4 regions of the Alkalihalophilus pseudofirmus genome follow, and region 1 is predicted to be linked to each of the others. Evidence: riboswitches for the same ligand, from Rfam matches in the RefSeq annotation. Region 1 holds a riboswitch; each other region holds the start of a gene.

Region 1 (3,533 bases):
ATATCGAGGCGCTTATTCTCGAGATGAACTTAATAAAAAAACATGACCCAAAATACAATGTCATGTTAAAAGATGATAAATCGTATCCGTATTTAAAAATAACAAATGAAGAACATCCGCGGTTGATTACAACAAGAAACATAAAAAAAGACGGCGGGAAGTATTTTGGTCCTTATCCTAATGCAGGAGCGGCTAACGAGACGAAAAAGTTATTAGACCGCTTATATCCATTGCGTAAATGCAGAACGATGCCCGATAAAGTGTGTTTATATTATCATATCGGTCAATGTTTAGCGCCGTGTGTTTATGAGGTCACAAAAGAGCAAAACCAAGAGATGGTTCAAGAAATCACTAAATTTTTGCGTTCAGGTCATGATGAGATTAAAGAAGATCTTACAGAGAAGATGATGAAAGCCTCAGAAGAGTTGAATTTTGAGCGGGCCAAAGAATTAAGAGATCTATTGCAGCATATGGATCAAGTCAGAGAAAAGCAAAAGATGACCATTAATGATCATATTAATCGAGATGTATTTGGCTTTGCTTATGATAAAGGCTGGATGTGCGTGCAGGTGTTCTTTATACGTCAAGGAAAGCTGATCGAGCGTGATGTGTCGATTTTTCCATTTTATAAAGAAGCTAAGGATGATCTGCTTACATTTGTAGGGCAGTTTTATCTTCAAAAAGATCATATTAAGCCAGCGGAAATACTCCTGCCAGAAGAGGTAGATCGTGAATTGGTTGAACAATTATTAGAAGTGAAGACAGCTCATCCGAAACGAGGTAAGAAAAAGGAGCTGCTGGATTTAGCCAACCAGAATGCATCTTTTGCGCTAAAAGAAAAGTTTTCTTTAATTGAGCGGGATGAAGATCGAACGATCAAAGCAGTAGAACGATTAGGAGAAGCGATGGGGATTGCAACTCCTTATCGCATAGAAGCTTTTGATAACTCAAACATTCAAGGAACAGATCCTGTCTCCGCAATGGTGACCTTTTTAGATGGGAAACCAAGCCGCAAAGATTACCGGAAATACAAGATCAAGACAGTGACAGGTCCAGATGATTACGGTTCAATGCGCGAGGTTGTAAAAAGGCGCTATGTGAGGCTGCTGCAAGAAGAAAGACCGCTGCCTGATTTAATTGTCATTGATGGAGGAAAAGGTCAGATTGCTTCTGCGCAAGAAGTAATCGAAGATGAATTAGGGCTCTCTATACCGGTTTGCGGACTTGCTAAAGATGAAAAGCACCGTACCTCACAATTATTAATGGGCGACCCTCCGGTAGTCATTCCGTTAAAAAGAGACAGCCATGAATTTTATTTACTTCAAAGAATACAAGATGAGGTTCACAGGTTTGCGATTACCTTTCATAGACAAACAAGGTCAAAAACCTTCTTTCAATCTGTGCTTGATGAGATCCCTGGTGTAGGAGAGAAACGAAAACGCCAGCTGCTCAAGCATTTTGGGTCCGTGAGAAAAATGAAGGAAGCGACGATTGAAGAATTAGCAGTAGAAGGGGTGCCAAAGAACGTAGCAGAAGCTATATATGAAAAGCTGCATGAGAAAGATTAAATTTCTTGTTGCAACATACGTTATCCTCTGCTAGAATGAAAAACAATTAAATATGCCGCACTTCAAAACAATGAAGTGATGGTAGAGGAGCGAAAACCATTAGTAAGCCAGTCGAGAACGATGAGGTTCTTTGACACTGGTTAAAAGGGGAATTCGCCGAAGTTTGTATAGACCTCATAACTATACATGCTGGACTTATCTCGAATAGGGGTAAGGCTGTCACTTGACTATACCCAATAGTCTTGTGGAGAACTATCTCACGTGAGAAAGGGAGTAGTGTGGTACCTGTACGGTATGACAAGCAACGGTGAGGGGTTTTCCTTATTGTTGCTTTTTTTGTACGCAAAAAGGTATAACACATCCAGTCGATCAAAAGAATCGCGCGTGAAGAGATTGAGAGGATGAGGCGAAATGGCAAGGATTGTACAAAAATATGGCGGAACTTCAGTTGGTTCTGTAGAAAAAATTGAAAATGTTGCAGACCGTGTTACACGAGCAGCAGAGGCAGGGAGTGAGTTGATTGTTGTCGTTTCAGCGATGGGGAAGTCAACGGATCAGCTTGTCAGTTTAGCAAGTGATATTACGGATCATCCAAGTAAGAGAGAAATGGATATGCTTTTATCCACGGGAGAACAAGTGACGATCTCCTTACTTACAATGGCACTCTTAAAGCGCGGGGTAGATGCCGTATCTTATACAGGCGGTCAGGCAGGTATTTTAACAGAAGCATCTCATGGAAATGCAAGAATACAAGAAATTGATTCAGAACGGTTAACAAATCAGCTTGAAGCAGGCAAAGTACTAGTTGTGGCAGGTTTTCAAGGTGTAACAGAAGATGGCAGCATTACAACACTTGGAAGAGGCGGTTCAGATACAACAGCGGTTGCGCTGGCTGCAGCTGTAGGGGCAGACCGTTGTGAGATTTATACAGATGTAACCGGAGTATTTACGACGGACCCACGTTATGTGAAGAAGGCACGTAAACTGCAGGCGGTATCTTATGATGAAATGTTAGAGATGGCAAACTTAGGAGCAGGTGTACTTCATCCAAGAGCGGTAGAGTTTGCGAAAAATTATGAAGTTCCATTAATGGTTGCATCAAGCATGGTAGAAGAAACGGGAACAATGATTGAGGAGGAAGTTACAGTGGAGAAAAATTTAATCGTAAGAGGGATTGCATTTGAGAATGATGTTACAAAAGTAACAGTTGCAGGTCTGCCAAACCGTATGGATACCCTGCCAAAACTATTTTCTATTTTATCAAGCAACGGAGTAAATGTAGATATCATTATTCAAAACCAATACGACGAAGATCATGTAAATATCTCATTCTCTATTACTCAATGCTCACTGAAAGAAACAGTAGCACGCTTAGAGCAAGCAAAGAATGAACTTGAATTTGAACACTTATATCATGAAGAAGATCTTGCAAAAGTATCGATAGTAGGGTCAGGCATGATTTCAAACCCGGGTGTGGCTGCTACAATGTTTGAGGCCCTAGCTAAAAATGAAATATTTATTAAAATGGTCAGCACATCTGAGATTAAAGTGTCGGCTGTTGTATCTGAAGACGATATGGTGATGGCAGTTGAGGTCTTACATGATGCGTTTAAATTAGACGAAGTACATGAAGAAGAACAAGCGGCACAATTAGTATAAAGGAAAAAGCGATGCACTCATGCATCGCTTTTTTTACGCTTCAATCGTGTCATGCAGATCGGACTCGACTTGAATATGAATAATCCCTTTTTTCTTTGTCTGAGTAGCAGCAGTATAAGAGGACAGCCATGTTTCTACTTGCTGGGCTAGAAATCCTGCCTCTAATTGATAACTGCGGTCATCGTTTTTATCCATCCATTCACCGCGAAGCTCAAATACCCGTTCTTGCTTTTTTTCTTTTACTAATGACAGGGTACCCCAATTTGCTTTTTCAAAAAAATCGATGGTTTCCTCGATTGTATGTAA
Region 2 (3,533 bases), 1.8 Mb from region 1:
CTTTTTGTAATTATGATGTGGAGCGATTTAGTTATGGTCCAGTTCAAATTATAAAACAGCAGGCATTATAAGGTTCATCTTCCAAGACTACATCGCTGAACAGTTGCTTATAAAATGGGAACACTTACAACATCCTTCCTCCGTTGATTGGAGTGGATGGCGCCGACTCCAGCGGGATGCGCGTGACCAGGGAGATCCCACAGGGAGAGAGCCCGAGGAGGCTCCCGGACCGCCCGCGGAAAGCGAGTACCTGCAGCGGAGATCAGCCACTACTGCAGGGAGGTGTCTTAATAGCATTAAGTGCCAGCCTCACAGGAGCAAAGCGATGAGACTACTTCCAAGCCGCCCATGTCTGCGCCAACCTACATCTGTTTCATTACTTGCTTTAATGGCAGGTCAAGGCGAACTAGATCTTCATATGATTCTCGTTGAATAACTAATTGTGCTTCTCCTTTTTCTACAAATACAACTGGTGGTCTTGGAATGCGGTTATAGTTATTAGCCATTGAATAGCCGTACGCACCTGTACAGAATACAGCTAACACATCTTCATGTGATGCTCTTGGCAGTGGAAGATCCCAAATTAACATATCTCCACTTTCACAGCATTTCCCTGCAATAGAGAATGTTTCTGTCGCTTCCTCGTCCGCACGATTTGCAAGAATCCCTTCATACTCCGCTTGATAAAGTGCAGGACGGAGATTGTCACTCATTCCACCATCAACAGATAAATAATGACGAACATTTGGAATTTCTTTTCTTGAACCTATCGAATATAAAGTAGTACCTGCATCCCCAACTAGTGAACGACCTGGTTCAATCCAAATTTCAGGGATCTCCATTTGATGAGCAGCTGCCTTTTCTTTAATAACATGAACCATTTTTCTCACATACTCACCAACAGGCAGCGGCGTATCACCTTCAATGTAACGAATGCCAAATCCGCCCCCTAAATTAAGAACGCTTGGGGTAAATCCTAATTCTTCACGCCATTTCTCAATAAATTCAAAGATTTTTTCAACAGCCATTACAAAGCCGCTCGTCTCAAATATTTGTGAGCCGATATGTGAATGGATACCGAGCAGATTAATATGTGGATCTAGTAGTGATAATTGAATCGCCTGGTCTACTTGGCCGCTTTCTAGGTCAAAACCAAATTTTGAATCTTCTTGTCCTGTAGAAATATAATCATGCGTGTGTGCTTCTACACCTGGTGTAATACGAAGCAAGATATCCATTTTCACATCATGACGAGCACAAATATGTCCTAATTGTTTTAACTCATAGAAATTATCAACAACGACACAGCCAATTCCTGATTCCACAGCCATTTCAAGCTCTGCTAAGCTTTTGTTGTTGCCGTGAAAGTGAATACGTTCCATCGGTACACCCGCTTGAATCGCTGTATAGAGCTCACCGCCTGATACAACATCTAAACTCAACCCAAGTTCATCAGCAAGTTGAAACATTGCAATACAGCTGAAAGCTTTAGATGCATAGGCTACTTGATAATTTACACCTTCTTCCCTAAATGCCTCCTGAAACTGTTCAGCTCTCTCTTTAATTAATGCAACATCGTATACAAATAATGGTGTTCCGTATTTATTTGCTAATTCAATTGTATCGACCCCGCCGATTTCTAGATGACCTTTATCATTAATAAGACTTGAACCGTGCATATACATAGAATCTCTCTCCTTTTATTCCTGTCTATACAAAAAAAGCAGCTAATGTTGTTACACTAGCTGCCCTAATATGCGCAAGAGTAACCTCACTTCTAGAATAGTCCTCCACTACGAATGTAGTGACAGTTCGTTCATTGTTCACAAACGACCCAGCACTTATTTCATGGCAAAATAAGCGCTTCGGCAAATTGACCTTTCCATTTGGTTCTAAGCCAGCCATCAGCTCCCCAATTGTACTCATTCGTTTTGCGCCTCTACCCCATTATTCATGAGGTTCATTAAATTGTTGTAACTACTTTAGCACACAAAGAAGAAGTCATCAACCCTAAATAGAGAGAGAAAGCCATTTTTATATAGGTATTTAACGCTTCAGCCTTACCTTCCGCTAGGTTTTTGTTTAATCGGATCTTGCGGATTAACGATACTTGGACGCCATCGAACTGAAGGCACAGTAGAACGAATAAGTATCTGCCAAATAGCAGGCGGATCAAACGGAATAAACGGCCACAAGTAAGGCTTGTTGAATGTTTTGAGGCCGGCGAGTAATAGAACAAAGATCGTCGTACCTATGACAAGGCCAGGCACCTTAAAGAACGCTACTAAAATAATGAGAATGACCCTAGTAATTCTAAGCGCAACGCCAAGCTCATAACTAGGTGTAGCAAACATCCCAATTGCACCTAGAGCCACGTATAAAATCACTTCCGGTGTAAAATAGCCGACTTGTATAGCAATTTCACCAATCAATAATGCAGCTACTAACCCTAGTGCCGTCGCAAGCGGAGAAGGGGTATGAATAGCTGCCATCCTCAAGAGCTCAATCCCCATTTCGGCAAATAATATTTGCAGCACCATCGGTATATTATTCGTTTCCTCAGGACCGATAAACTCAAGTGCAGCAGGCAAAAGACTTGGCTGCATTACAAGCAGGAGCCAAAACGGCAGAATAAACAAAGAGAAGAATATCCCTATGAAACGTGTCCATCTAAGAAAAGTCCCTACTGCTGGCGATTGTCGATACTCCTCAGCATGCTGAACATGGTGGAACAATGTGGTCGGTGCAATAATAACACTTGGCGACGCATCAACTATGATGATGATATGACCTTCAAGCAAGTGAGTGGCTGCCACATCAGGCCGCTCTGTATACCGTACGAGCGGAAATGGATTTGCCCCTTGCTTTACTATATATTCTTCGACAATTTTGTCTGCCATCGTAAGTCCGTCAATTTCAATCGCTTCGAGTTCCTTTTTAATAATATCAACCAACACAGGATCAGCAATGCCGTCAATGTAGGAGACACAGATGTCTGTTTTAGAGCGTACTCCGACTTGCATAATTTCATTACGAAGACGCTCGTCTCGGATTCTCCGTCTAGTTAGAGCAGTATTAATGATAATATTTTCGGTATAGCCATCTCTTGCTCCACGTACAACACGCTCTGTATCAGGCTCTTCTGGTCCTCGGCCGGGATATTGACGAACATCAATAACAAAAGCTTCTTCTTCTCCTTCTACAAGGATAAAAATAAGGCCAGAGAGCATTTGCGTAATCGCATTGTCCATTGAATGCGTTTCTTCTACTTGAACATGGGTTAAATGGTTTTTGAACGCCTCTTTAATATTGTGAGTTTTACGGTGACGAACATCTAAGTCCATCAATTCCTTCATTAATTCGATCACGTAAAGACTATCAATTAAACCATTTACAAAATAGATGCTTGTCTTGCGATCAAGGATGGATAACGTTCTAACCCCTACATCAAATGATTCACCTAGCCCCAGCCTTTCTTTGAGCCGCGTCTCATTTTTTGTGAAATCCCGGCTAAAATGTTCTTCATGTATTTC
Region 3 (3,533 bases), 300 kb from region 1:
ACTAAAATATTTTTTATCAAAATTATTTGACAATTATTTCGACAAGTCTATTTAGTGCATCAACGTGTAGTAGTATCCGTTTTTGTAACCCCTCCATTTTTTAGAGTTATCTGACTATTCACTTTTTGATTATAATGATTTGCTTGGTGTTTGTCAAAATAATTTTAAGGAAATTGTCACATTTTTCGAAGGTTTTCTCAAAAAATGTATAGGAATTAGGCAATATGATCCAAAAAAGGCTTCTGCTTGGCAGCAGAAGCCTTTTCTTTAGGACTCGATCGGTGTTGATAACTTTTTCAATATAAGAACTGTGATTACTAATAATACAAGAGCTGCAGCAAGCGTTAGAAGCACACTTCCTGTCGCACCTAGTACAAGGTAGGATATCAATGTAATAACGGCAGCCACAATCGCATACGGAAGCTGCGTGACTACGTGGTCAATATGATGACTTCCTGCTCCTGTAGAAGATAAAATTGTCGTATCTGAGATTGGTGAACAATGATCTCCAAAGATTGCACCTGCAAGAACGGCTGCAAGCATTGGAAGCATCATTGTGATATCAATAACAGCGGCCATCTCTCCAGCAATAGGAAGAAGCAGCCCGAATGTACCCCATGATGTACCCGTTGAAAATGCTGCAAATCCAGCAATTAAGAAAAGGATTGCAGGTAAGAACATTGGGTGAATATTGCCATCTACAAGAGAAGCTAGATATTGACCTGTTCCTAAGTCGCCGATGATTGAAATAATCGTCCATGCAAATAGTAAAATATAGATCGCTGGAAGCATCGATTTAATCCCGGCCCAAATCGTTGCACCAAGGTCACTTGCTTCGGTTTTCTTAACAATATTGAGCACAAGAGCCACTGCAAAACCGATAATACCACCATATAATAATGATGATGCTACATCAGTATTTTCAAATGTAGAAAGAATGGTTGCGGCACCTTCTGATGCTTGAATACCTGTAATAATCATAAAAGCAACTGTTCCTAAAACTAAAGCAACAATCGGCCATACAAGATCGCCGACACGGCCTTTATCACTAACTTTAAGATCTTCTTGATCTCCTGGAATTGCACCAGAATCAGGGTCAACAAGCTCACCAGTTTTAAATGCACGCTCTTCATGTACTCTCATTGCTCCAAAATCAAGCTTAAAGAATACAACCGCTAGAACCAGCCCGATAGCAACTAGTGCATAAATGTTCATCGGAACCATCAGCATGAACGCTTGTAAGCCTTCATACTGCGTCACACCATGTGTAGCTAAAATGCCGGCAATAATTGTAATGATGTATGCTCCCCAGCTTGATACTGGTGCGATAACACACATAGGTGCTGCTGTAGAGTCAACCAAGTAAGCAAGCTTTGCACGAGATACACGGTGACGGTCTGTTAATGGTCTAGACACGTTACCTACTGTTAAGCTGTTGAAATAATCATCGATAAAGATAATAATCCCTAACATCACTGTTACAAGCTGTGCGCCAACACGAGTTTTGACACGCTTTAATGCCCATTCTCCAAACGCACGGCTCCCTCCAGAACGAGTAACGAGCGCCGCCATCATACCAAGCAGTAATAGGAAAAAGATAATATAAAGTTCCCAATCATTAATAGCGCCGTCTACGACAAAGATTGCCGCAACAATTGATACAATTTCAGCTACACTATCAACAGGATTATACCCGTTTAACATTAGTGCACCGACGATAATACCGACACCAAGTGATAATAGTACGCGTCTAGTTAAGATAACCATCGCAAGTGCTAGTATTGGTGGCAGCAGCGATAAAATTGAACCTTCCATTCGGTCCATCCCCCTTTTTTGAGTTTGTTGATACAGGGATGCATCCTATACTCGGATAAAAGAGTATAAAAAAAGCCGATAATGGCTACCCATTATCGGCTTAATAAGCACAGGTATCCCCATCACAACAGTAGTTCTCCACAGTCTATTGACTGTGACAGTGTTACACTTCTTCAATGCAACCCCAGCAGAAAAGGTCTGACTCCTCTTTTCCACTTCGGCAAATGATCCTTTTCACACTTCTCTACGTTGTCATCCTCCAAGTGTGTACTTATCTGCATTCGCGCCTCTACCCCACCATGTTGATGAGGCAACTTCATATTAAGTTTGCCGAATTATCTTATCATAGTTTTACAAGGTTGACAATGTTAATTATCGCCACCGCCTAAGGAATTACCTGGTGCTGGTATAATCATACTGCCGCCGTTCCCGCCGTAGTATTCAGGAACTTCTCCTTGAATGTTAATGAGGCCAACTGGAATTGTCGTCTTAATCGCTTCTGTATTTGTAGCAAAAGGAATGACAATCTTCACATCCACCACGACATCAAAATTAACGGAAATGGTCGTATTATTAATGCCCGTGTTAAATGTCTTCATATTAAAATCGGTTTTCACATCGCCAATTGCCGAGAAACGAACAGGGACTTGCGGTCCTAGGTGAGCAAGTAAGGCATTATTCGTTGCCTGCCCAAGCGGAATCGTGTATATAATTCCCCCGTCTGAGGTAACAGCCTCTTCATTATCAAACGAAACATCAAACGCCTCGCCTTGTTCTACCGCCTTTAGATGGCGCTGAACGCGGTTTGTTGCTTCTGAGAGAATACGGTTGTACATTTGCGTATTGAACTGAACTGTATTATCAGCATCACGAATAAACAGCTCTTCTTGATTAAGGTCTGATGCGATCTTTTTAGATACCGCATCATTTATCGCTTTTGTTGCAATGACTCTCGTTTCTGTTGTGGCAATATGAACAAGCGTCGGTCTGATTCCTTTCTCAATGATCCAAAGGCCTTGGACGGTTAAAATAACAAAGATTAAAAAGGATAAGAGCAGTACATAGCGAAATGGCAAGGGACCTTTCCGGGGTCTCGATCGTTTGCCGAATCTCATGTTGAAAACCCCCTTTGCAAAAACTATATGCAGCAAAGGGGGACAAATTGACTTCTATTTAATTATGCTTGATTACTTTTTACGCTCATACGTACAAAACCTATGAGGATAGAGGTTTTTCTCATCGACTGTACCTGCCTCATCGGATACCTTCTCCCACTCGCTTTCTTTTATTTTTGGGAAGTAAGTGTCTCCTTCAAAGGTTTCGTCAATGTGAGTAATGTAGAGGCGGTCCGTATCATTCCAAAACAGCTTGAATAATTCGGCCCCACCTATAATAAAACATTCCTCTTCTTGTTTGGCGATGTCTAATACTTCTTCTAATTGATGAACGACCTCACAGCCCTCTGCGTTGAAATCTTTATTTCTCGTTAAGATCACATTTCTGCGCTTTGGAAGAGGCCGGCCGATCGATTCATACGTTTTACGCCCCATCACAATGGTATGCCCTGAAGTAACTCTCTTAAAATGAGCTAGATCAGCAGGCAGATGCCAAGGAAGATCGTTATTTGCTCCGATTGTACGCTTGTTATCCATCGCTACAATATAGGAAATCATACCGATACCTCGCCTTTAATATGCGGATGCGGATCATAATCTGTT
Region 4 (3,533 bases), 1.6 Mb from region 1:
CCCTTGCGTTAATCGGGGTGTTGTTTATTCAGGGCGGAGCAGGGGTATTATCGGTTTCCCTTGGTGAAATTTATTTATTTGTTGCTATGGTCGTTCAAGCGATCAGTTTTATTTTTATTAAAAAAGCTACAGCTACACTAGATTCAAAGCAAGTAACTGGTATGATGCTGATCATTGGTTCTGCCGGCCTGTTTATCGTGAGCTTGATTGTAGAACCGCAAGGGGTTGCATCAATGGTAGGGGCACAGCCCTTTGTGTATGGGGTGTTTTTCTTTTCTGCCGTTGTAGCAACAGCCATTGGTCATTTTGTTTTTAATGCAGCCATTCAAAAAATTGGCGCTGGTCAGACAGCGATATTTAATAATTTTGTCCCGTTTTTTGGGCTTGTCTTTTCAGCCATCTTTCTCCAGGAAACGATACATATGTATCAATTAATTGGTTTTCTCTTTATTGTAGCCGGTGTGTTATTTGGTACGGGATATGCTGAGAGATATTGGGTCAGAAAAGTTCCTATTCATGAAAAAAGCATGTAGCCTTTGGGCTGCATGCTTTTTAATATTTATATCGTTGGCATTACCTTTAGCTCACAAAAAAGTTCATAGTAGGTTTAATGATACGTACAAGCTCTTGTTTTTGTTCAGCCGTTAGTGGAATAAGAGGCAATCTGACAGATCCTGTTTGAACGCCGTTTAATTCAAGGGCTGCTTTCACAGCTGTCGGATTAGGGGCCATAAACAATGTGTTCATAACAGGTAGAAGCTGGCGGTGCTGCATTGCTGCTGCTTGAACTTGTCCAGCTAAATAATTTTTAACCATTTGCTGCATTTGGCCTCCGACGATATGGGAGGCAACTGAGACGACACCTGTTCCACCAATTGCAAGAATTGGAAGTGTCAGGCTGTCATCACCGCTGTAAACAGAGAATCCTTCAGGTGCATGCTCAATGATTTCAGCAATGGCATCTAAGTCTCCGCTTGCTTCTTTAGTTGAGACAATATTTGGAACCTCCGCAAGGCGAAGAGTTGTTTCGACACTAAGCGTAACTGCACTGCGGCCAGGAATATTGTAGAGCATAACCGGCAGCTTTGTTGCTTCTGCAATCACTTTAAAATGTTGGTACAAGCCTTCTTGAGAAGGTTTATTATAATATGGTGCAACGAGCATAATTCCATCTACACCAATTTCTTCTGCTTGTTTTGTTAATTCAATTGAAGCTTTCGTATTATTCGAACCTGTTCCAGCAATCACTGGAACTTGTCCGCCAGCTTCTTCTACCACCGTTTTAAATAATACTAGTTTCTCTTCTGTTGACAGGGTAGGTGATTCTCCTGTTGTTCCCCCGACAACCAATGCATCGGAACCATTCTCAATGAGATATCTCACTAGTTTCTTTGTAGAGTCAACGCAAAATTCCCCTTGTTGATTAAATGGCGTTACCATTGCAGTAAGTATTCGTCCAAAATTCATTCTATTCACCCTCAATTCGTAATAATATCTTTCAAGTATGAGCGGGCTATGTGCCAAGGCACAAAAAAACAACAATGAGGGAGTCTCATTGTTGCATGGACATGTTGTGGCTGCACAATCATTCCAATGCGTGAGATAGCCCTCCATGCAGACAGTGCTGCATGACAGTCCTGTATTTGTTAAATACAGTCCCAGCGTAGAAAGAATGAGCATTTGTACGCTTCGGCAAATCCCCCTTTTAAAATGCATCAATGGAGCTCATTCTCCTCCGCATCTTTACTCATGACATTTGCGCCTCTACCCTCACTTCAGTATGTGAAGTAAAGATTATTGATTTTGTGAGTTAACCTTATCAAAACTTAAGGGGGATTGCAATGGATTTAATGAAAAATTTTCACTTTAGACACCTTTCATATCTGTCTCTGGATTTTGTTTAAATTGTACTTGGTTTAAAAGGTCATCAAGTTCTTGGCTGCATTTAACTGTTTGTGGAGACGTGAATCCGTATTTTTTTGCTAGCTTAAACATTTGTCTGCGCTTTAATTCAATTTTTATAGTTAGCATACCCTTCAACTCCAATTTTAAACTTTCGAAAGAAGACGGACTATTTTATTTTTTCTGAAGGGTCTTGTTGAAGTCATGTCTTTTTTCACACAAAGATTATTATACCCATTGCAGGAAAGTTGAAAAGTCATTCTTGCAAAGTAGTCATAATAAGTCGTTATTAGAAAAGGTTCGACAAACATCGCAAGAAGAAAAATGGGATTTATAGGATAACAAATGGATTGTTGTCTCATTTGGTAACAACAATTGAACTGATTTGGGTGTTTTTTTGTTTCTTCAGCGAAAAGTTTGCAAACACTAAGGCAAAGGAGGGAAAAGAATGAAAAGGATTGTCGTAACGATGCTCTTCTTAATCATCATGAGTGGATGCTCTATAGAACAAAAAGCTACATTAGGAGCGAACTCACATCGTGATCAGGGATACAGCGGGTAAGGTGTAGAGCGGGCGAGGAGTTTCGAAGGGCCTTTAATGGATATGATGGTTCCGGATGCTGCCCCGAAAGGCTTAACCGATTCAACAGCGAGGCTTACTACCCATTATGACTATGTTTCAGGCAACCGGGATTTAGGGATGAAGCATGAGGGTGTTAATCATATGGGCCGTAGAATTGAAAACAGCAGGCCTGGGATTTTAAGAGATAAGGTGAGATATTCTAATCGTACAAAACGGGATATGATTAGCGGTCAATCGATTTTAACTAAACAGCAAGGCCAAGATGATTTAAAGCAGACACTTGAAAACCTTGAAGAGGTAAATAAAGTATATATGCTATCAGATGATCAAACATTGGTCATAGGTGTTGCAGCAGATAACCAAAATCTTAAATCCCTGCAGGATATGATTGAAGGGATGGCAGAGAGCTATTACCCGAAACACGAAATTATAGTGACAAGCGATCGCCAGTTTCTAAGGAGAATGGAGCGATTGTCTCATCAATAAGGCATGCATCCGCATGCCTTATTTTTTTTCATCACAGGTTCCAAGAGAACTTAGTGAAACCCGTAGTCTTCTGATAAAGACATAAATTCACGTTCCATTGATTTATGGGAAATCATAATATTTTCATAATGGACACGGGCATTCAAGGCTTGTCTTGGGTCGACTGGTTCTCTCATGTCATCTATGACCCGCTCAAGGTCTGTTAATTCAGTGATAAACCCTATATGAATTTGGTGAAAGCCTTCAAATTCATGAGGGATACGTATGTTATGGAAGCGTTCACTGTTCTGTTTTATCGAATGGATCGTTGATAAAACAGAATGAAGTGAGTCTGCTTGAAATGAATCCTCTTGGAAAGTCGGAGCCAGGTCTTCTAATTGATTGATCGTTTGCTCTAGGTATACGCCTGCTTCTTTTGCATAAGTTAGGAGTTCCGTGTCAGCACGGCGGATAGCGTGATTCTGGTCTGTATTATTTGAAAAACGTTGAGCCCCAAACGTTCCTTCTGTCTGAGATTGCTTAATATCCTCCATCAGATCAGCGCTGTTATCTTGCATACACC

What was found. A riboswitch is a leader RNA that binds a small molecule or an ion and turns the genes downstream of it on or off. The one in region 1 is predicted to bind lysine.
Region 2: another riboswitch for lysine. It lies ahead of lysA (diaminopimelate decarboxylase); the one in region 1 lies ahead of PQ478_RS16865 (aspartate kinase).
Region 3: another riboswitch for lysine. It lies ahead of PQ478_RS18370 (Na+/H+ antiporter NhaC family protein); the one in region 1 lies ahead of PQ478_RS16865 (aspartate kinase).
Region 4: another riboswitch for lysine. It lies ahead of dapA (4-hydroxy-tetrahydrodipicolinate synthase); the one in region 1 lies ahead of PQ478_RS16865 (aspartate kinase).

What each region holds. Positions count from the first base shown of each region.
Region 1 is NZ_CP117835.1:3,170,070-3,173,602, reverse strand. It holds gene uvrC (excinuclease ABC subunit UvrC) at 1-1,568, shown strand, start outside; lysine riboswitch at 1,643-1,831, shown strand; gene PQ478_RS16865 (aspartate kinase) at 1,980-3,227, shown strand; gene PQ478_RS16860 (YslB family protein) at 3,261-3,533, opposite strand, start outside.
Region 2 is NZ_CP117835.1:1,357,537-1,361,069, reverse strand. It holds gene lysA (diaminopimelate decarboxylase) at 363-1,685, opposite strand; lysine riboswitch at 1,776-1,950, opposite strand; gene PQ478_RS07025 (spore germination protein) at 2,061-3,533, opposite strand, start outside; gene spoVAEA (stage V sporulation protein SpoVABEA) at 3,523-3,533, opposite strand, start outside.
Region 3 is NZ_CP117835.1:3,473,570-3,477,102, forward strand. It holds gene PQ478_RS18370 (Na+/H+ antiporter NhaC family protein) at 268-1,815, opposite strand; lysine riboswitch at 1,939-2,115, opposite strand; gene yunB (sporulation protein YunB) at 2,184-2,930, opposite strand; gene PQ478_RS18380 (dihydrofolate reductase) at 3,003-3,488, opposite strand; gene PQ478_RS18385 (thymidylate synthase) at 3,485-3,533, opposite strand, start outside.
Region 4 is NZ_CP117835.1:1,564,956-1,568,488, forward strand. It holds gene PQ478_RS08085 (DMT family transporter) at 1-533, shown strand, start outside; gene dapA (4-hydroxy-tetrahydrodipicolinate synthase) at 580-1,467, opposite strand; lysine riboswitch at 1,596-1,775, opposite strand; gene PQ478_RS08095 (aspartyl-phosphate phosphatase Spo0E family protein) at 1,867-2,031, opposite strand; gene PQ478_RS08100 (YhcN/YlaJ family sporulation lipoprotein) at 2,501-2,971, shown strand; gene PQ478_RS08105 (hypothetical protein) at 3,022-3,533, opposite strand, start outside.